2 regions of the Afipia sp. DC4300-2b1 genome follow, and region 2 is predicted to be linked to the other one. Evidence: riboswitches for the same ligand, from Rfam matches in the RefSeq annotation. Region 2 holds a riboswitch; the other holds the start of a gene.
The links. Region 2 has a riboswitch for cobalamin ahead of metE (5-methyltetrahydropteroyltriglutamate--homocysteine S-methyltransferase). Riboswitches for the same ligand answer to the same signal wherever they lie in the genome.

Region 1: it holds a riboswitch for cobalamin, as region 2 does, so the genes downstream of both, ACP7AL_RS09920 (TonB-dependent receptor plug domain-containing protein) here and metE (5-methyltetrahydropteroyltriglutamate--homocysteine S-methyltransferase) in region 2, are expected to answer to the same signal.

What each region holds. Positions count from the first base shown of each region.
Region 1 covers NZ_JAFCSX010000002.1:666,314-676,602, reverse strand. The annotation lists gene hsdR (EcoAI/FtnUII family type I restriction enzme subunit R) at 1-1,308, opposite strand, end outside; tRNA gene ACP7AL_RS09985 (tRNA-Tyr) at 1,751-1,836, opposite strand; gene rlmB (23S rRNA (guanosine(2251)-2'-O)-methyltransferase RlmB) at 2,054-2,935, shown strand; gene ACP7AL_RS09975 (hypothetical protein) at 2,996-3,568, opposite strand; gene ACP7AL_RS09970 (hypothetical protein) at 3,605-4,096, opposite strand; gene ACP7AL_RS09965 (hypothetical protein) at 4,397-4,546, shown strand; tRNA gene ACP7AL_RS09960 (tRNA-Thr) at 4,573-4,647, opposite strand; gene ACP7AL_RS09955 (hypothetical protein) at 4,929-5,132, shown strand; gene ACP7AL_RS09950 (hypothetical protein) at 5,218-5,349, shown strand; gene ACP7AL_RS09945 (hypothetical protein) at 5,407-5,703, shown strand; gene ACP7AL_RS09940 (PRC-barrel domain-containing protein) at 5,789-6,331, shown strand; gene ACP7AL_RS09935 (serine hydrolase domain-containing protein) at 6,718-7,929, shown strand; gene ACP7AL_RS09930 (TspO/MBR family protein) at 7,938-8,414, opposite strand; gene ACP7AL_RS09925 (hypothetical protein) at 8,434-8,865, opposite strand; cobalamin riboswitch at 8,946-9,179, shown strand; gene ACP7AL_RS09920 (TonB-dependent receptor plug domain-containing protein) at 9,369-10,289, shown strand, end outside.
Region 2 covers NZ_JAFCSX010000004.1:249,785-260,073, forward strand. The annotation lists gene soxB (thiosulfohydrolase SoxB) at 32-1,729, shown strand; gene soxC (sulfite dehydrogenase) at 1,799-3,076, shown strand; gene ACP7AL_RS17750 (c-type cytochrome) at 3,060-3,764, shown strand; gene ACP7AL_RS17755 (c-type cytochrome) at 3,764-4,069, shown strand; gene ACP7AL_RS17760 (DsrE family protein) at 4,096-4,617, shown strand; gene ACP7AL_RS17765 (FCSD flavin-binding domain-containing protein) at 4,667-5,941, shown strand; gene ACP7AL_RS17770 (c-type cytochrome) at 6,036-6,431, shown strand; gene metE (5-methyltetrahydropteroyltriglutamate--homocysteine S-methyltransferase) at 6,543-8,894, opposite strand; cobalamin riboswitch at 8,995-9,208, opposite strand; cobalamin riboswitch at 9,467-9,685, shown strand; gene ACP7AL_RS17780 (ribonucleoside-diphosphate reductase subunit alpha) at 9,789-10,289, shown strand, end outside.

The DNA.
Region 1 (10,289 bases), on a different contig from region 2:
CTTGAGAAATTCGGTGATCTTCTTTGCTGTCAGCCTGGTCCGATCGTCGAGCACGATATTCCGGTCGAAGTCTTTGGCATTATAGATGCGGTCTTCAACCTCGTTCCCATCGCGATCGAGTTGGCCGAGTTCTGGGCGATAGCCTTCCACGTCACGGTCGATATGAACCTTGATGACTTTGTAAGGCGCTAGAAAGCCATCGCTGATGCCCTGCTTCAACGAATAGGTAAACACCGGTTCGCCGAAATAGTCGGTGTTGGAGACGTATTCAGTTTCCTTTGGCGTGGCGGTAAGGCCGATCTGCGTCGCACCGGAAAAATGCGTCAGAATTTCGCGCCACGCAGAATCCTCGGCGGCACTACCGCGATGGCATTCGTCGATTACAATAAGATCAAAAAAGCCGGGCGAGAACTCGCGGTAAAGCTTCTGACGCTCCTCCGGCCCCGTGATTGCCTGATAGAGACCGAGATACACCTCGAACGCAGTGTCGATGCGCCGTTTCTTGTCTAACGCCAGAGGCAAATCGACCTTGCTGCCGTCCTGCCGTTCGATAGTCTTTGCGTTGGTCGATAGTTTCGCCATTGCCGCACCGAACGGACGGAAATCGTTCACCATCGTTTGGTCGATCAACACATTCCGATCGGCAAGGAACAGGATGCGCTTCTTGCGACCCGCCTTCCACAAGCGCCAGATGATCTGGAACGCCGTATAGGTCTTGCCCGTGCCGGTCGCCATGACAAGCAGCGCGCGGTCTTGGCCTTTGGCAATCGCCTCGATCGCGGCGTTGACGGCGTTCACCTGATAGTAGCGCGGGGTCTTGCCACTGCCGTCGTCGAAATAGTCTTGAAGCACGATCTGCTCGGCCTCTGAGTCGAGGCCCTTCCAAGCCCGATAGCGCGCCCACAGATTTCCAGGGGATGGGAAGGAATCGAGGCCCAGGTTCACCTCGCGCGGCACGCTCGCGCCCGTGCGGTCGTGGAATACAAATCCGTCGCCGTTCGAGGTGAACGCGTAAGGGATGTCGAGCGTGGTGGCATAGTCGAGCGCTTGCTGCATGCCGTCGCCGACGCTGTGGGAGTTATCCTTGGCTTCGATCAGCGCTAACGGGATATTCGGCTTATAGTAGAGGACGTAGTCGGCGCGCTTGGCTTTCCCACGCGTGACCAGTTTGCCGCGCACGATGATACGGCCCTTGGTAAAGCCAACCTCCTCGCGGATTTGCAGCATTTCGTCCCACCCGGCTTTGCGCAGCGCAGGCGTAATGAACTTCGTGCAGATATCCCGTTCGCTTAATAAGCGTTTGTGCATTGAATTGATGGCTCGTCACAAAATGGGAAAAACGCCAAGTTTCGTTACGGCGTGAACCGCGAGAGGCGAACGCAATTTTCAGATGAATGACGTTTGCCTCAAACCCGCGCCCCTCCCCAATGCGCGAGAGTTGAGCATGAAACAACCAGATGCTGAAGTCCCCGGCGCTAACAACCAAAAAACACGGGCAGTGCAGCGACTAGCCTTGGAGACGAGGACCCCATTTGAAGCAGACCGACGATCTCCCTAGCCCAAACCCGTGTCCAAGAAATCGCTCTTACCCAAACGGCGACACCTCTTCGGACAAAGGATCGCCTCTCCTGCCATTGGGCAACATAGTCCAAAAACAAGTGGGGCTTAGAGTGGGGCTCAGGAAAGATTTCGAATCACCTGTTCAAAAATAAAGGGCTAGAGAATGATAAATTCTCTAGCCCTTTCAATATGGTGGGGGAAGAAGGACTCGAACCTTCGAAGCCATACGGCGGCTGATTTACAGTCAGCTCCCTTTGCCACTCGGGACACTCCCCCGCTCGACGTCATCGGACACCCTCGCCCACCCGAACGGGGTGGTTGAACGGCCATGGATGACGGTAAAAAGCGTGCCCGTAGACGGGCGCCCGGTCGGCGCGTTTATGGGCGAAGCACCGGGGTAAAGTCAACCAATGCCGGGACGATTGTCACATTTCCCTTCCCGCCGTCCAAAGCCGGAAATTGCCATTATTTCAGCCCCGTGGGACAAGGCCGCATGAGCGATCGAGACCGCAAATCACGTTTCAAAGGCCCCAAACCGGGCGGACGCGGTGGCGACCGTGACCGGGAACGGCACGGGGAGCGTTCCGGGAAGCACCAGGGAAAGCCTCAAGGACGTCCTCAGTGGCGCGACCGCGAAGCCAGGGGACACGCGAAAGGCGAAGGCCCTGTCGTTCTTTATGGCTGGCACTCGGTCACCATGGCGCTGGCCAATCCCGAACGGCGAATCCGCAAGCTGTTCGTCACCGAAAACGTCGCCCGCCGCCTTGCCGACGAGAAGATCGACACCCGCGTTCCGCCGGAGCTGGTGCATCCGGGCGACATCGACCGCCGGCTCGGGCCGGATGCCGTGCATCAGGGCCTGCTCGCCGAGGCCGATCCCCTGCCCGGCCTGCATCTCGACGAACTGCCTCAGGACGGCATCGTGCTGGTGCTCGACCAGATTACCGATCCGCACAATGTCGGCGCGATCCTGCGCTCGGCCGCAGCGTTCGGCGTCAAGGCAATCGTCACCACCGGACGGCACAGCCCGGAAGCGACCGGTGTGCTGGCCAAATCCGCATCCGGCGCACTCGAGCTTGTGCCCATCATCGAAGTCCCGAACCTGCATCGCGCGCTCGGCGAGATGAACGAGGCAGGCTTCCTGACGGTCGGCCTCGACAGCGAGGGCCAGGGCGATCTCAGCAAGGTGCCCCTGCATGCGCCGCTCGCGCTGGTGCTGGGCGCGGAAGGCAAAGGCCTGCGTCAGCTCACGCGCGAGACGTGCAGCGTGGTCGCACGCATGGACATGCCCGGCGCGATCAAGAGCCTTAATGTCTCGAATGCAGCCGCGCTCGCGCTCTATATCGGGACAAGCCGTCTTGGTCTGATGGGCTGAATCAAAACGCCCGCCTGCGTGATGCAGACGGGCGTTTCGCTTTATATCCGATCAATGAGATCAGTATTTGTAGCGAAGCGGACGCGATCCGTGCGCCATGGCGTGGCCGTGGTGACGGTGCGTGTAATAGTACTTCGGCGCGGTGCGATACGGACGGTAGTGCATCCGATGATAGCCGCGGTGATAATGGCGGCGGGCGTAGCGATAGCTGTAGACCGCAGGTCCCTGCACGCCCGGTGCGCCGTCATAGTAATGGCTGGTGGCGTTGCCGTACGGACCGCCATCATAACCATAACGATAAGGCCGGCCGTAGTAGCGCGAACCGATCACCGCGCGTTCCTGATAGGTCGGCACCGGAGCAAAGTTGCCGGGGCCGGTATAGGTCGGGCCCTGATTCACCCAGTAATACTGCGGGCTTGCATACGTCTGATAAGCGTCCGCATCGGTCAGACGCTCGCGCACGCCGCAACCGCCGTAACCGTAGCCTGTGCCGTAACCGCATCCGTAGTTGTAAGCATAATAGCCGTAGCTGCCGCACGGATCGGTCACCGCACATGCCTGCGCGGGTGCCGCCGCCGCCATGGTCGCAGCAAAAGCTGCTCCCGCAATCAATCCTGCAATCGTCTGACGCATTACTCTCTCCTGTTAAACGCTTTTGTTTTGGTCTCGTTATTGTTTCAGATCGGGCCGGAAACCATTCGGCCTGTAGCTGGGCCGGAAGCCGTTCGGCCGACCGCTCTGATCGCGCGGCGCTTCGATGATCGACGGTGGATATAGCGGAACGTCGTAGTGCTGCTGCGGCGCCGGCGGCGCGGATTGCGCGGACCACGAGCGATGATAGCTCTCCGCAGGCTGCGGCAGCGCGCGATTGGCAGGCGGCTGAATTTCGAGACGGCCGTAGCCCGGCGTGCGTCCGGCGCTCGGATAATAGTGGCCGACTTCGGGGCCGATGTAGCGATCCCAGCCGCCATAAACGCGGTCCGCATTCTTGAAATGTTTGGCGAGGCCCCATTCGCCTTCGACGACGGCATAGGACGCATCGCGGCCATTGATCATGACGGGAACGCCCGCACGGCCGGGAATCACGATCAACGGACCGGTATCGGCCGCTGCCGCTCCCGCCGTTCCGATCAAGATCGCCAGAGCCAGTATCGCACGCATGGAATGAGACCTTCGTTGAAGCCGCACCCTAATCCAGCGAGGCAAGCCAGGAGTTAAAGGCCCCGCCCAATCGTCAGGTAAGCCTAACGCGTAAGCATTTGCGGTCGCTCAATTGCGAGCGATTTCAATAAGATTTTGGAAAGTGGAAGGTTAACGGCGGGCGCCGGGCGGGCTCGCTCGCCCGGTTCCACAGGTGAAACGTCGCCTCTCGACAACGTGATTATATGATAATCATCATTCTATTGATCGGCCGGATATGCCACTTAGCTCCTCCGTCAGAACGAACAGAGGAGAACTTCGATGACCGTGCAAACCAGAGAATTCAACCACCATCGTTATGAATTCGTACGTGGCAACGACGGCGATTTCATCGCCTATCAGCGCCATCTCGGCGACGGCGTCTGGCAGACGTTTTCAACGTGGATGATTCCGCGCACGAACGAGGGCTGAAGCAATCGGCCGACGGCGGCGGTGAATGGTGCCGGTTGAGAGGATTGAACTCCCGACCTTCGGTTTACAAAACCGCTGCTCTACCGCTGAGCTAAACCGGCGTCGGGGGAACAGCTATCAGCGCGGCCGCCTGAGGACAAGACCGCCGGCGATGTTGCCGGGTCGCACGCCAACGGAAAAGCCGCCGCTCGAAGCGACGGCTTTCCGGACAGCACATTGGTCCGCGGCTTTTTCCGCTTCCACCTTCACCTGGCCACCGCCTGGCGTCCCCCGGGGTTCCGGGAACCGCGCATTGCAATACCGTGAACCTCCGCCGTTACCGCAGCGACCAACGGAGCAACTTGTCGCCGATGTCACGGCGCCGGCGCGGAGAACTGTTGCAATGACCGAGTGGTTGCTGGGCACGCTGCTGGTGCTGATCCTGATCATCAAGCTGCTCGACTATTTGGAGCTCTTCGATGTGCTCGACTTTTTGTCCGCGGTCCTGAAGCTGACCGGCGAGCTGTTCTTTGGCATCGCCAGCCTGATCATCTGGGCGTCGCGCATATTACTGGGCAAGAGCGGCGGACGAACCGAGGCAGGCTGAAACTCACAGCCATTCAATTTGCGCTGTCGTCCGATTTGGGCCACCAGTAAATGTGGTTGGACATCGGGCGCGCGGAGGATTTCGCATGGACGGCAACGGCGGGTTTCGGGCGCACCACAAATACCTGATTGCCGCGATCGGCGTGATTGCCGCTCTCGCTTTCCTCTACAACCTGGGGATTTTCGACGTATGGTCGGTGGATCAGGCCGCGAAATAGCAATCGCGCGAACGCCAAATATTCCCCCTGTCCTGCGTCAAAACGCCTGTGAATTGCGTGGACAACTCGGCGCGCCTCGGAACGGTCACGGTCTCGTCACCGTTGCCTACGCAGGTAGACAGCGATTCAGGCAACCAGACGAGGACTATCATGCCTTCACATGATGACGACCGTTATGAAAATGCCCTCGACGACGTCATCGCCCAATGCGGCGGTGACACGCGCGGCGCCTTGATGGCGTTGCTCGCGGCGAACGAGTTCCTCGAAGCCCAGCTCAACGATCTCCACGCCGCGATCGAAACCGGCGAGGTTCCGCTGCGCTTCGAAAAGGTGCCGGCAAACTTGCTAAATTGACGCGGGCGAACAGAGATAGTTCCCGGAACATAAGCAAGCGGTTTGGGTTCTTCCGTTTCAATCGATATATTGAAAGGAGAATCCGATGATCAAGAAATATGTGGCTGCAGCTCTGCTCGGAACCGCGTTGGCTGGTGGAGCGGCGTTCGCGCAGACCACAACTCCGGCCTCGCCTTCCCCTGCTCCCGCGGCGTCTGCATCGAGCGAGCAGATGAATCTGCAAGGCAACTGGCGGGCTTCCAAGCTTGTCGGCCTCGCGGTTTATAACGACGCCAACGAGAAGCTCGGCGACATCAGTGAAATCCTTCTCGACAAGAGCGGCAAGGTCAACGCCGTGATCATCGGCGTCGGCGGTTTCCTTGGCGTCGGTCAGCACGACATCGCCGTGACGTTCGAAAAGCTGAAATGGGTCGATGAGCCGGTCCGCTCGGCGTCGGCCGACAAGATGCCGGGCTCGGCAGGAACGTCGACAACGGCCCGGCCGTCGACAACCACGGGCGCCGCTGGCGGCGGCATGGCTGCGACAGCGACCAAGAATGAATGGTACCCGGACCATGCGGTCATGAGCGGCACCAAGGAGCAGCTCAAGGCAATGCCGGCGTTCAAGTATTCGGAAAACGCGAAATAAAGGCATAGACAGGCCAGTATAGCCTGTACATCAGCGCGGCCGAATCGGCTCAGCCGGTTCGGCCGTTCGCGTGCCTATCTAAAGATAGGCGCTGAGGCACCATGCGTTGAGCGCAGCCGCAACCGCCAAGGTGACGGCGAGCAACGTATCGACCGCAATCGGCTCCTCAGGAGCCAGTCTGAGAATCATCCGCGTCATACCGGGATTTGACCGCCGCGGCGGCTGAGAGTCTCGCGCATTGTTTTTGCTGGGCCCCCTTGTCAGTTTTCCCTTTCCGAGTCCGATTCTCCCGGTTTCTGGCAGATGGTTGTGCGGCGCAGTGTTGTCATGCGCCGATTTAAACGCACAATGTCCCGCGTTTCTTTCAGCCAGAGAAAAAGAAGAACATGACAGCCAAATTGACCGCAAAGAGTCCCGCAAAAAAACTGATGACTGAATTCCCGCCGGCGCGGGACAACCTCGTAACCCTCGCCAACTGGCGCACCCAGCCTTCCAGCGACTGGAGCTTTCACAACGTCCGCCGCCTGCTGCCGACCGCGAACATCGCGGCGTCGAAAAACCCCGTTCCGCTGGAAAGCTCGCTTGTCGAAATCGGCGACGTCGCCTTCGAGGGTAACAAGGGCCGCACCACGCTGCGCGATGCGCTGCGCACCACGAACACCAAGGGGTTTCTGGTTCTTCGCCGCGGCAGGATCGCGGCCGAGTGGTACGCGGGCGGCATGGATGCCACGACGCCGCATATCGTGTTCTCGGTGAGCAAGTCGATCTGCGGTGCGCTCGGCGGGATTCTTGCGGACAAGGGATTTCTCAACCCCAACCGGCCCGTGACCGATTACGTGCCCGAGATCTCGTCGTCGGTGTACGGCGGCTGCTCGGTGCGGCATCTGCTCGACATGACGGTCGGCATCTCCTTTACCGAGGATTACGTCGATCCGGACGGCGATGTCGCGCGCTATCGCCGCGCTGTGGGATGGGATGTCATTCAACCCGGCCAGAGCACCATGGCGCTGCGCGAATACCTCGCGACCCAGAAGCCCGACGGCAAAACCCACGGCCACGCATTCCACTATGTCTCGACCAACACAGACCTGCTCGGCTGGGTCTATGAGCGCGCGGCGGGCCGCGCCCTGTCCGATCTGCTTGGCGAATATCTCTGGACGCCGCTCGGCGCGGAAACCGACGCCTATGTCACGCTCGATCCGGAAGGCGCGATGCGCGCCGCCGGCGGCATTTGCGCCGCGCCGCGCGACCTCGCCCGCTTCGGCGAAATGATCCGGCAGCGCGGTGTCGCGCACGGCAGGCAGGTCATTCCCGGCTGGTGGATCGACGACATCAACGACAATGGCGATCCGGAAGCCTGGGCGCGCGGCGAATTCGCCGAGATGTTTCCCGATGCGGCCTATCGCAGCAAGTTCTATCAGATCGACCGCAAGCGGCGCACGCTGTGCTGCATCGGCATCCACGGCCAGTGGATCTACATCGATCCCATCAGCGAACTTGTGATCGTCCGTGTCGCCGCCGAGCCGATCCCGCTCGATGTCGACAACTACCGCGCCTGGTGGCGCGGCTTCGCGGCCATCGTCCAGCACTTTTCGTAGGACGTCGGTTAGTTCATCGCGACCACGCCGGCATTCAGCGTGGTCGCGTAGGCGACCCAAGCCAGATACGGCGCGAGCAGCCAGGCCGCGAACTTGTCGGCGCGTGAAGCCGCGATCATTGTCATCACGATGGCGATCAACAGTCCGATGATGATAACGAGCGCGGTGCGGGTGCCGTGCCATCCGAAGAAGACCGGCGACCACGCCGCGTTCAGCGCAAGCTGAATCAGAAACCAGGTGATCGCCGAGGCCCGCGAAGCCGACGGCGCCGCGCGATCCCACAGGCGCCACAGGCTAACAGCCATCAGAATATAGAGTATGGTCCACGCGATGGGAAAAACTACCGGCGGCGGTGTCCACCACGGCTTTGCCAGCGCCGCATACCACACCGGGATTTCGGGCCGCGTCACATATGATTCGAGAATCCCGACGCCGAGACACAGCAGCAGGCAGAGGGCCAACCGCCCGGCTGATCTCGACGTCATGACATCCCTCCGTAGACGCTCAGCGCGTCAGCCTTTCCAGTTCGGGAAACGCGGCGTAAGTTACACCCTTACAAAGATCCTCGGTATCCTCGATGATGCGATCGAGCCGCCCGTCAACGTACACGCCGGCACGCTCCTTCACACCGGCGTAACGCCCCGCAATGCGCGCATTCAAGCGCACACACACGACATAGCGCCGTCGGCCCCCGACTTCCTTTTGCGCCGGTTCTGAAATCCCGGCGTCGCGTATGCCCGTTGGATCGTTCAGGTAGGTTCGCAGCAGCGCAAGCAGTTCGGGACGGTAGTTCGCAGGATACGGCTGGTTCTCGATGCCGCGATCGGCGGTGTAGGACAGGCCGTCGCTGCCGCCGGTCCACGTACAGCCCGCAAGACCGAGCGCAACCAGCGCCAGCGCAACGCTCCGCGTATATGTCACCAATTTGCAACGCATTCCGATGAAGTCCACAACCTGAGGCATCGCATTGGGTTTCTTGGACATTGTGTCATTGACAAGGCAACACCTCGCCGGTTGATTGCAACCACGGCACAGGTGCCAGCGCAAGCTGGCGAATAGGGAATTCGGTGCCGCCGTGCAGGCTCGTAAAAGTGACGTCTGCATGGCCATTCCGAAGCTGCCCCCGCAACTGTCAGCGGTGAGCCGTTGTCCAATATGCCACTGAGCGAAGGCTTTTCAGCCGGGCTTGGGAAGGCGGACAACGGCGACGATCCGCGAGCCAGGAGACCTGCCTGTACCGGTCATCCTTCCGTCGCACGGGGCGTGCGAAGGGGCGGCGTTCCGCAGCGGTGACGTGACGTAACTGTTGCGGAGGTTCGGCCGATGGCCTGTTTCCTCAGTCAGGACGGAACGTGTGGAGGCAGAAACCTGCCGCCGGCCGTCGTGTCTGCGCGTTCTCACCGCGCCTCCGCGATCACATGCATCGGCGGGGCTCTATCATGACCACTCTTTCCAAATCTCTCTTTCCGGCGGCGACGCTCGGACTCTCATTCGCAGCGGCATGCCTTGCGGGCACCGCCCTCGTCAGCCCTGCCCTCGCGCAGGATGCAGGCGGCGCGCTACCGGCGATCGAGGTGACTTCGCCAACGCTGGTACCAACACCGGTAAACCAGGTGGCAAGTTCGATCACCGTGATTACAGCAGCCGAACTCGAGCGCGATCAACGCCGCACGATCGTTGACGCACTCCAGGCGGTTCCGGGTCTCAACATCGTGCAAAGCGGCGGCCCCGGAAATCAGGCCTCTGTCTTTATGCGAGGCACCAACTCAAACCACACCAAGGTTCTAATCGACGGCATTGACGTCAGCGATCCAAGCACGCCAAACGGCGCTTATGATTTCGGAAACCTTCTGACCGGTGACATCGAACGAATTGAAGTCTTGCGCGGACCTCAGAGCGGTCTCTATGGCTCAGACGCAATCGGCGGCGTTATTTCGATCACTACCAAGAAGGGCGAAGGGCCTCCAAAGTTTACCGCGCGTGTCGAGGGCGGCAGTTTTGCCACCGTCAACAGTGCGGCGGGCGTAAGTGGATCGCAGGGGCCGGTCAGCTATGCTTTCAACGTGACGCAATTCCACTCTGGGAGCGTTGCGGTAACTCCGCTTTCCACATTGCCGCCCGGTCAGACGCGCAATAACGACGCTTACGACAATAGAACCTACTCCACAAAGGTGGGAGTGGATGTTTCCGAAAACCTGACGTTGAACTTCACGGGGCGATACACCGAGGCATCGCTTGACTATACGGGGTATGCGGCATTCGATCCGGCCTTCCCGTTTGGCGCTCCCGCCGCCCAGCAAAGCAACACAAAGACGCGACAGCTTTTCACACGCAGCGAAGCCGTGACGTCTTTCTTTGAG
Region 2 (10,289 bases):
TCGCAATGACAGCTTTATTGTAGGTGGTCTGATGATATCGAGGCGGGAATTCCTGCAGGCGAGCGCGGTTGCGTCTGCGCTCACGATCGGCAGCGGACTGGGTCCGCTCGGGCGCGTGGCCGCGCAGCAGAAGCTGACGCAGGCGGACATTCTCAAGTTCGATCCGCTCGGCACGGTGACCATCCTCTATGTCGCGGACAATCATGCGCAGCTGATGCCGCTGTATTTCCGCGAGCCGTCGGTCAATCTCGGCGTCGGCGCGGACAAGGGCCTGCCGCCGCATCTCACCGACGAGGCGTTCCGCAAATATTTCAACATCGCTGCCGGGTCGGCGGATGCTTACGCGCTCACCGCGGATGATTTCGTATCGCTGGCGCGCAACTACGGCCGCATGGGCGGCATGGATCGTGTTGCGACCCTCATCAATGCGGTGCGCGCCGAACGCGGCGAGGACAAGGTGCTGCTGCTCGATGGCGGCGACACCTGGCAGGGAAGCTGGACCTCGCTGCAGACCAAGGCGCAGGACATGGTCGATGTGATGTCGGCGCTGAAGGTCGACGCCATGGTCGGTCACTGGGAATTCACCTACGGCGCCGAGCGCGTCAAAGAAATCACTGAGAAGGCGCCGTTCGCATTCCTTGCGCAGAACATCCGCGACAACGAATGGCAGGAGCCGGTGTTCGAGCCGCGCAAGATGTTCGAGAAGGGCGGCGCGAAGATCGCCGTGATCGGACAGGCGCTGCCGCGCACGGCGGTGGCCAATCCGCGCTGGATGTTCCCGAAATGGGAGTTCGGCATCCGCGAAGAGGACATGCAGAAGCAGGTCGACGAGGCGCGGGCCGAGGGCGCGCAGATCGTCGTGCTGCTCTCGCATAACGGCTTCGACGTCGACCGCAAGCTCGCAGGCCGCGTCAAGGGCCTCGATGTCATCCTGACCGCGCATACCCATGACGCGATGCCGGGTCTCGTGCGCGTCGGCGACACCGTGCTGGTCGCGACCGGCTCGCACGGCAAGTTTGTCTCGCGCCTCGACATTGAGGTGAAGGACAGGAAGGTCGCGGGCGTCCGCTTCAAGCTGATGCCGGTGTTCACCGATGCGATCAAGCCGGATGCCGCGATGAGCGCGCTGGTGGAAAAGGTGAGGGCGCCGTTCGCCAAGGATCTGGCGAAGTTGATCGGCAAGACGGATTCGCTGCTCTATCGCCGCGGCAACTTCAACGGCACGTTCGACGATCTGATCTGCGATGCGATGCTTGCTGAGCGCGACGCCGAGATCGCGCTGTCGCCGGGCTTCCGCTGGGGCGGGACGCTCGTTCCGGACAGCCCGATCACATGGGAAGACGTCACCAACGCCACGGCCATCACCTATCCGAATTGCTATCGCAACCAGATGACCGGCGCGCAGCTCAAGGAAATCCTTGAAGACGTCGCCGACAACATCTTCCATCCCGATCCGTACTTCCAGGGCGGCGGCGACATGGTCCGCATCGGCGGCATGGGTTATTCCATCGATGTGTCGAAGCCGATGGGCTCGCGCATTTCCGATCTCACCCATCTGAAATCCGGCAAGCCGATCGATGCGGCGAAGAGCTACAGTGTCGCGGGCTGGGCCAGTGTCAACGAAGGCACGCAGGGCCCGCCGATCTGGGATGTGGTGTCGGCGCATATTTCCAAGCGCGGCACCGTGAAGGTCGAGCCGAACACCGCAGTCAAAGTCTCAGGCGCGTAAGCGAGAGAGTTCGCATGCACACTCACGCCCAACATATTCACGTATCGAGATAAATAGAAAGGATGCCGCATGAGTGACATATCATCTGCGGATATTCTCAGCCGCCGCAAATTCCTCGGCGCAGCGGGTCTCGCCGGCGCAGGTGCTGCGCTCGGCGTGATGCCTGCGCTGGCGCAAGAGGCGAAGCCCGATCCGCTGATCACCGAGATCCAGGACTGGAACCGCTATCTCGGCGATGGCGTGCAGAAGACGCCGTATGGCATGCCCTCGAAGTTCGAGAAGAACGTCATCCGCCGCGATGTGTCGTGGCTGACGGCATCGCCGGAATCCTCGGTGAACTTCACGCCGCTGCACGAACTCGATGGCATCATCACGCCGTCGGGGCTTTGCTTCGAGCGGCATCATTCCGGCGTCGCGGACATCAATCCCGCCGATCATCGCCTGATGATCAACGGCCTTGTGGACAAGCCGCTGGTGTTCACGATGGACGACATCAGGCGCATGCCGCGCGTGAACAAGATTTACTTCCTCGAATGCGCCGCGAATTCAGGCATGGAGTGGCGCGGCGCGCAATTGAACGGCTGCCAGTTCACTCACGGCATGGTTCACAACGTCATGTATACCGGCGTGACGCTGAAGACCGTGCTGGATGAAGCTGGCCTCAAGCCGAACGCGAAGTGGCTGATGCTGGAAGGCGCGGACGCCGCCGCCATGAATCGCTCGCTCCCCATTGAGAAGGCGCTGAATGATTGCATGCTCGCGTTTGCCATGAACGGCGAGGCGCTGCGGCCCGAGCAGGGATATCCGCTGCGCGCGGTGATCCCCGGCTGGGAAGGCAATCTCTGGGTGAAATGGATTCGCCGCATCGAGGTCGGCGATCAGCCATGGCAGACCCGCGAGGAAACGTCGAAATACACCGACCTTCTGGCCGACGGGCGTTCGCGCAAGCACACCTTCGTCATGGATGCGAAATCTGTGGTGACCAATCCGTCGCCGCAGGCGCCATTGAAATACAAGGGCCGCAATGTGCTGAGCGGCTTTGCCTGGTCCGGCCGCGGTACGGTCAAGCGCGTCGATGTGACGATGGACGGCGGACGCAACTGGCAGACCGCCCGCATCGACGGGCCGGTGTTCGACAAGTCGCTGGTGCGTTTCTATGTCGACTTCGATTGGAACGGGCAGGAGCTGATGATCCAGTCCCGAGCGATGGATTCGACGGGCTATGTGCAGCCGACCAAGGACGAACTGCGCAAGGTGCGCGGCGTCAATTCGATCTACCACAACAACGGCATTCAGACCTGGCTGGTGCGTTCAGGCGGGGAGACCGAAAATGTCGAGATCGGCTAAGGCCACGGCGTTCGCGTTGCTTGCTGGCGTGGCGCTCGTCGCCGCCACGCCGCAGGGCCATGCGCAGCAAATTGCCACACAGGCGACAACGAAGACCTCGTCTAAGCTTGGACTCGGACGTCCCGCGCTGCCGGAAGAAATCAAGGCGTGGGATACGGATGTGCGGCCGGACGGCAAGGGATTGCCACCGGGCAAGGGCACGGTGAAGCAGGGGGATGCGTTGTTTCAGGAGCGCTGCGCTTCGTGTCACGGCGAATTCGGCGAAGGCGCGGGCCGCTGGCCGGTGCTCGCCGGGGGCGCGGGGACGCTGAAGGCGGACCGTCCCGACAAGACCATCGGCTCGTTCTGGCCAGACCTGTCGACCGCGTTCGACTACATCAAGCGCGCGATGCCATACGGCAATGCACGTTCGCTGTCCGACGATGACGTTTATGCCCTGACGGCGTACCTTCTCAGCATGAATGATATCGTCAAGGACGAGAACTTCGAACTCAGCGACAAGAACTTCACCTCGATCAAGATGCCGAATGCCGCGGCCTTCTATGAGGATGACCGCGAGACTGCCGAAAAGCAGTTCTGGAAGAAGGACCCGTGCATGAAAGACTGCCGTGCTGCACCAAAAGTCACCGGCCGGGCGATCTCGGTGGACGTGACGCCCGACAGCAAGGCAGGACCGAAAGTCGATTGATGAAACGCCCGCCGGCACGTGCGATGCTTTTTGTTCTGGCGGCGGGCGCGGCGCCGGAAAATGCTGCTGCGGGAGACCGGGAACTTGGAGAGTATTTATCGACGGAATGTGTAACCTGTCACCGCGCTTCGGGCGCGGCTCAGGGCATTCCGAAGATCGCCGGTTGGCCGGAGGACCAGTTCATCGCGGTGATGAACGCCTACAAGGACAAGCAGCGCGATAACCCCGTGATGCAGACCATCGCCGGACGGCTCGAGGCAGGTGACATTGCGGCGCTGGCAGCTTATTTCAGAACCCAGAAGTAATTGTTTCAAAAATTCCGGAGGGTGTCATGACAGACCAGAATGGCTCGGCAACGCGGCGCAGTCTCATTATCGGAGTTGCTGCGGGCGGTTTGGCCGCGGCAACGGCGCAGGCGGCACCGCAGTCCGTCGCCATGGCGGACCTGAAGAAGGAAGGCGATGTCGCATGCCTCTATCACTGCGACTACGGCGACAACGCGCGCTTCGCCCAGACGCTGAACAACATCTCGAACCATTATTCGGCTTACGGCTCCGATCCGTTCGGCCTCCAACTGGTGATCGTCGCCCATAGCGTGTCGGTGAAGTATTTCCTGAGCACGCTGGAAGGAACGCCCTGGAAGGACGAGACCATCGATCCGGCCCTGTTCGAGCGTGTCACCGCGCTCGCCAAGAACGGCCTCAAGGTTCTTCTGTGCGAGATCACGTTCCAGCGGCTGAAGCTCGACAAGGCCAAGGTGAAGGACGCGCCGTTCATCAGTTTCGTGCCGTCGGGTGTTGCCACCGTCGCAGCGCTGCAATCGAAAGGCTTTGCCTATCTCAAGGTCGGCTGATCGGACCGGCCGGCTGAATCCGGTTTTTCAATAGAACATTGGGGGCATGATGAGCATCAATCGTCGGCAGTTGATTTCGGGATCGGCATCGTTCGCGGGCGTCATGATGTTCGGCGCGCCTGCTGTGCTCGGACAAGGCAAGCCGCGCGTGGTGGTGATCGGCGGCGGCGCGGGCGGCGCGACAGCCGCCAAATACCTCGCCAAGGACAGCGCGGGCGCGATTGCCATCACGCTGGTCGAGCCGCTGGCTAAGTATCAGACCTGCTTCCACAGCAATCTCTATCTTGGCGGTTTCAGGGATTATCCCTCGATCACTCACGGCTACGGCGGCTTGAAGAAACTCGGCGTCACGGTGGTCGCCGACCGCGCCGCCAAGATCGACCGCGATAAGAAGGAGGTCGTCCTCGCGAGCGGCAAGAAGCTGCCCTATGACCGGCTGGTCGTCTCGCCAGGCATCGACCTGAAATACGATTCCGTTCCGGGCTGGTCGCAGGCGGCGGAGGATGCCATGCCGCACGCCTGGAAGCCGGGCGCGCAGACGCTGCTGCTCAAGAAAAAGCTCGATGCGGTGCCGAACGGCGGCGTCATTGTGATGATTGCGCCGCCCAATCCCTATCGATGCCCGCCCGGTCCTTATGAGCGCGTGTCGATGATGGCGCATGCGCTGAAAAAGGCGCGCAAGGATCGCTCCAAGATTTTTGTGATTGATCCCAAGGAAAGTTTCTCGAAACAGGCGCTTTTCCAGGAAGGCTGGGAAAAACACTACAAGGGCCTGGTCGAATGGCTCGGGCCCAAGGTGCATGACGGGTTGAAATCGGTCGATCCCAAGACGGGCACCGTTGTCACCGGGTTCGAGACCTACAAGAACGCAGCGCTGGTCAACGTCATCCCGGCGCAGATGGCGGGCGCCATCGCGCGGGATGCCGGCCTTGCCAACACGACCGGTTACTGCGCCATCGATCCGGCAAGCATGAAGTCGTTGGCCGATCCCAACATCTACGTGCTCGGCGATGCCTGCATCGCCGGCGACATGCCGAAATCCGCGTTCTCCGCCAACAGCCAGGCCAAGGTCGCGGCCATGATGATCCGGGGCGAACTGGTGTCGGCGCGCACGTTCCCCGCGCGCTACACCAACACCTGCTGGAGCCTGATCGACACCGACGACTGCGTGAAGATCGGCGGGGCCTATGAGCCGAAGGACGGTAAGATCGCGGCGTCATCCACCTTCGTGTCCAAGACTGGCGAGGATGCCGAACTGCGCAAACAAACCCAAGCCGAAAACATGGGCTGGTACGCCGGAATTACAGCCGATATGTTTGCGTGATATGTCCATTGCCGACGGAACCCGCCGCGACGCGGCGGGTTTCGGTTACGTCTCCTCCTGCCAGCCTTCCAGCCCGCTTCAAAGGTCAAAACATATGATTGCTCGTTCGTTTGCCGCTGCCCTCGCTTTTGCCGCCGCCGTCAGTTTCGCCGGCACCGCCAACGCTCAGGACGTCGCCGCGGGTGAGAAGTCCTTCAACAAGTGCCGCGCCTGCCATCAGGTTGGTGAAACGGCGAAAAACAGCGTCGGTCCCGAGTTGAACGGCCTGTTCGGCCGCAAGTCGGGCAGCGTCGCGGGTTACAACTATTCCGAAGCCAACAAGAATTCCGGCATCACCTGGGACGAGGCTGTGTTCGCCGAATACATCAAGGACCCGAAGGCCAAGATCCCCGGCACCAAGATGGCCTTCGCGGGCATCAAGAAGGACGATGAGATCAAGGATCTCACCGCATATCTCAAGCAGTTCGGCGCCGACGGGAAGAAGAAGTAAGAGCCCGTCATTCCGGGGCGCGCTTTTGCGCGAGCCCGGAATCTTCATCAGTTGTCATCATGTCTGGATTCCGGATCAGCCCGCAAAACGGGCTGTCCGTAATGACAGCTTCTAAGCCGCCCCACGCGCCTGCCGGGCCGCTTCGACCATGTTGGTCAGCGCCGACCTGACCTCCGGCCAGCCGCGGGTCTTCAGGCCGCAATCCGGATTGATCCAGATCTGGTCCGCCGTCAAATGGCTGCGGGCCTTCTCGATCAGACCGGTCATCTCCTTGACATCGGGCACGCGCGGCGAATGGATGTCGTAGACGCCCGGTCCGATTTCGTTCGGATACCTGTAGGTCACGAAGGCGTCGAGCAGTTCCATCTTCGACCGTGAGGTCTCGATCGAGATCACGTCGGCATCCATCGCGCCGATGGCGTCGATGATGTCGTTGAACTCCGAATAGCACATGTGGGTGTGGATCTGCGTTTCATCCGCGACGCCCGAGGCCGTGATGCGGAAGCTGCCCACCGCCCAGTCGAGATAGGTTTTCCACTCGGACCGCCGCAGCGGAAGACCTTCGCGAAGCGCCGCCTCGTCGATCTGGATCATGGTCGCGCCGGCCTTTTCGAGATCGGTCACCTCGTCGCGGATCGCGAGCGCGATCTGGCGGCATGACTCGCTGCGCGGAATGTCGTCGCGCACGAACGACCAGTTGAGGATGGTCACAGGACCTGTGAGCATGCCCTTCATCGGGCGCCTGGTCAGCGACTGGGCATATTTCCACCATTCGACCGTCATCGGCTTCGGCCGCGAGACGTCACCGAACAGGATCGGCGGGCGCACGCAGCGTGAGCCGTAGCTCTGCACCCACGCGCTCTTGGTAAAGGCGAAGCCCGAGAGCTGCTCGCCGAAATACTGCACCATGTCGTTGCGCTCGAACTCGCCGTGCACCAGCACGTCGAGACCGATTTCCTCCTGCCACGCCACTGTGCGCTTGGTTTCCTCGCGCAGAAAGCCCTCATAATCGGCCTGGCTGATCGTGCCTTTGGTGAACGCGGCGCGCGCCTTGCGCACGTCGCTGGTCTGCGGGAACGAGCCGATGGTCGTGGTCGGAAAGGCCGGGAGCTTGAACCTCGCGCGCTGAATCTGTGCGCGCTTGGCAAAGGTGCTGCGGCGGTTGGCCATGTCCGCCGTGATCGCGGCGACACGTTCGGCAACCGCCTTGTTGTGCACTTTCGGCGAGGCCTTGCGCGCGGCGGCGGCGGCGGCCGAGGCCGCGAGTTCGTCTTTCACCGTGCTGCGTCCGACGGCGAGCGCCCGTCCGAGCGCAGAAAGCTCGCTCATCTTCTGCAACGAGAAGGCGAGCCAGCTCTTGAGATCCGCATCGAGCGCGGTTTCCTGATCGAGGTCGATCGGCACATGCAGCAGCGAGCATGACGGGGCGATTTCGATCAAATGCGCGCCGCGCTTGGTAACGACTGGCTCAATGCGATCGAGAATGGCCGGCAGGTTCGCGCGCCAGATGTTGCGTCCGTCGATGACGCCGACCGAAATCACGCGATCCGCAGGCATCTTGCTCAAGACCGTATCGATCTGACCCTTGCCGCGCACCAGATCGAGATGCACGCCCGCGACGGGCAGCTTGGCGACGAGATCGGCGTTGTCGCCGAGTTCACCGAAGTAGGTGGCCAGCATGATCTTGGTGCCGGGCACCTTGAGCGCGAGTTCGCTATAGGCCGTCTTCAACGCAGCCTTTTCGTCCGCATCGAGGTCGAGTACGAGGCAGGGTTCGTCAAGCTGCACCCAGTCCGCGCCTTCCGTTGCGAGCTTGTTGAGCACTTCGATATAAACCGGCAACAGCTTGTCCAGCAGCGACAGGTTGCTGAACGAGGCGTCATGGCTCTTGCCGAGCTTGAGGAATGTCACCGGGCCGATCAGCACCGGCCGTGTCCGATAGCCGAGCGCCCTGGCTTCCCTGTATTCGTCGATCGGCTTGGTCGAGGACAGTGCGAAGGTCTGATCCTTCGAGAATTCCGGCACCATGTAGTGATAGTTGGTGTCGAACCACTTGGTCATTTCCTGTGCCGGCGCGCCATGACCGTGGTGATGATGCGCATGGCCGTGTTCACATGCAGGGTCTTCGCCCTGCGAGCCGCGCGCCATCGCAAAATATGTTGCGAGCGAAACCTCGCCGCCTGTCCAGTTGTAGACATCCGGAATGGCGCCGACCATCACACTGGTGTCGAGCACCTGATCGTAGAAAGAGAAGTCGTTCGAGGGAATGACGGTCACGCCGCGCGCTTTCTGGCGCGCCCAGTTGTCGGCGCGAAGCTGCGCCGCCGTTCTGACGAGCGAAGCCTCGTCGATCCTGCCGGACCAGTAGCTCTCCAGCGCGGTTTTCAGCTCGCGGCGCGGACCGATCCGCGGCGTGCCGAGCGTGGCGACGGGAATGGAAGTAACGGAAGACGAATTCGACATCGGAAACCCCGTGATGTTGGGGCAGGGGCCGGACATGCGCGAACAACAGAGACGGCGGCGCCGTTCTCTCGCAAGCGACACACCGGGGCACCCCGCCCGTGGACGTAATGTGATCGCGGCAGGTCTCCTGGCTCACGGCTCAACGCCTTATGTCCGGCCTTCCCGAGGTTGTCGCCTCAGTGGCGTCGATGGACAGGCTCACCGTCTACAGTTGCGGGGGCAGCTCCGGACTTGCGCGATCCAAAACCGCGCGCACCGCATTCCCTCTTGGCTCCGGGCAACGTGCCCGCAGAACCGCGATGGTCACGTTATGTGAAGCGGCTCGCGCCGGGTCAAAGGGAAAGCTTCCCACTGCGGCGGCGTGGACCGCGTCCCCGTGGCCAGTGGGCAGCGATCCGGCGAGAATCGTGGAGACGATTCGTAAGGCAGCGGTACGGTGCGTGCGTGTTGCGCGGCCGCAGTCTCGGCGACGTCGAAAAAAATCTCGCGCGATTTGCTGAGCATTTCGCGCGTTTGCCGCTTTGGTCCCGTTATTCACACCCACCGGTGCTTGACAGTCAGCCTCGAACGCTACCAGATGTGGGTGTCACGGTTCCGCCGGGTCGCAAGACTTGGTGGCGAAGATGGGAAGCCGGTGAGTTGCACTCCGATGCAATAAATCCGGCGCTGCCCCCGCAACTGTAAGCAGTGAGTTGAATCCGACCGATGTCACTGATGCGTTTTCGCATCGGGAAGACCGGATTCAGCGCCGAACTGCGAGCCAGGAGACCTGCCGCGACACCAAAGAACGTCCACGGGCGGGGTGTCCGGCGGTCGCGTGCTTCGGTGCGTTCGCGCGCCGTGACCATGCGCCTTCGGCCCAAGCCCCAATTGCAACACGCACGGGGTCTGCCGATGTCACTCTCGATCGAACGCGAAGCCGCCAAATCCGCTCCTCTCATTCAGTTGCGTTCCGAGTCACTGGCTGTCCCTGCGGCGGAGCCGGCGCTCCAGATCATCCGCCGCAACGGCACGGTCTCGCCGTTCGATGCCAGCAAGATCTCGATCGCGATGACCAAGGCGTTCCTCGCCGTCGAGGGGCACACCGCGGCGGCGTCGCGCCGCATTCACGAGGTGATCGAGCAACTGACGGCCGAGGTGGTGAGCGCGCTGACCCGCCGGATCGGCGAGGGCCGCACCTTCCACATCGAGGATGTCCAGGATCAGGTCGAACTGGCGCTGATGCGCAGCGAGCACCACAAGGTCGCCCGTGCCTACGTGCTCTATCGCGACGAACGCCAGCGCCAGCGCGCCGAAGCCGCCGCCGCCAAGCCGGTGAAGGCATCCTCCGAGCCGCAGTTGCATGTCACGCTCGGTAACGGCACGCGCGTGCCGCTCGATGTCGAGCGCCTGACC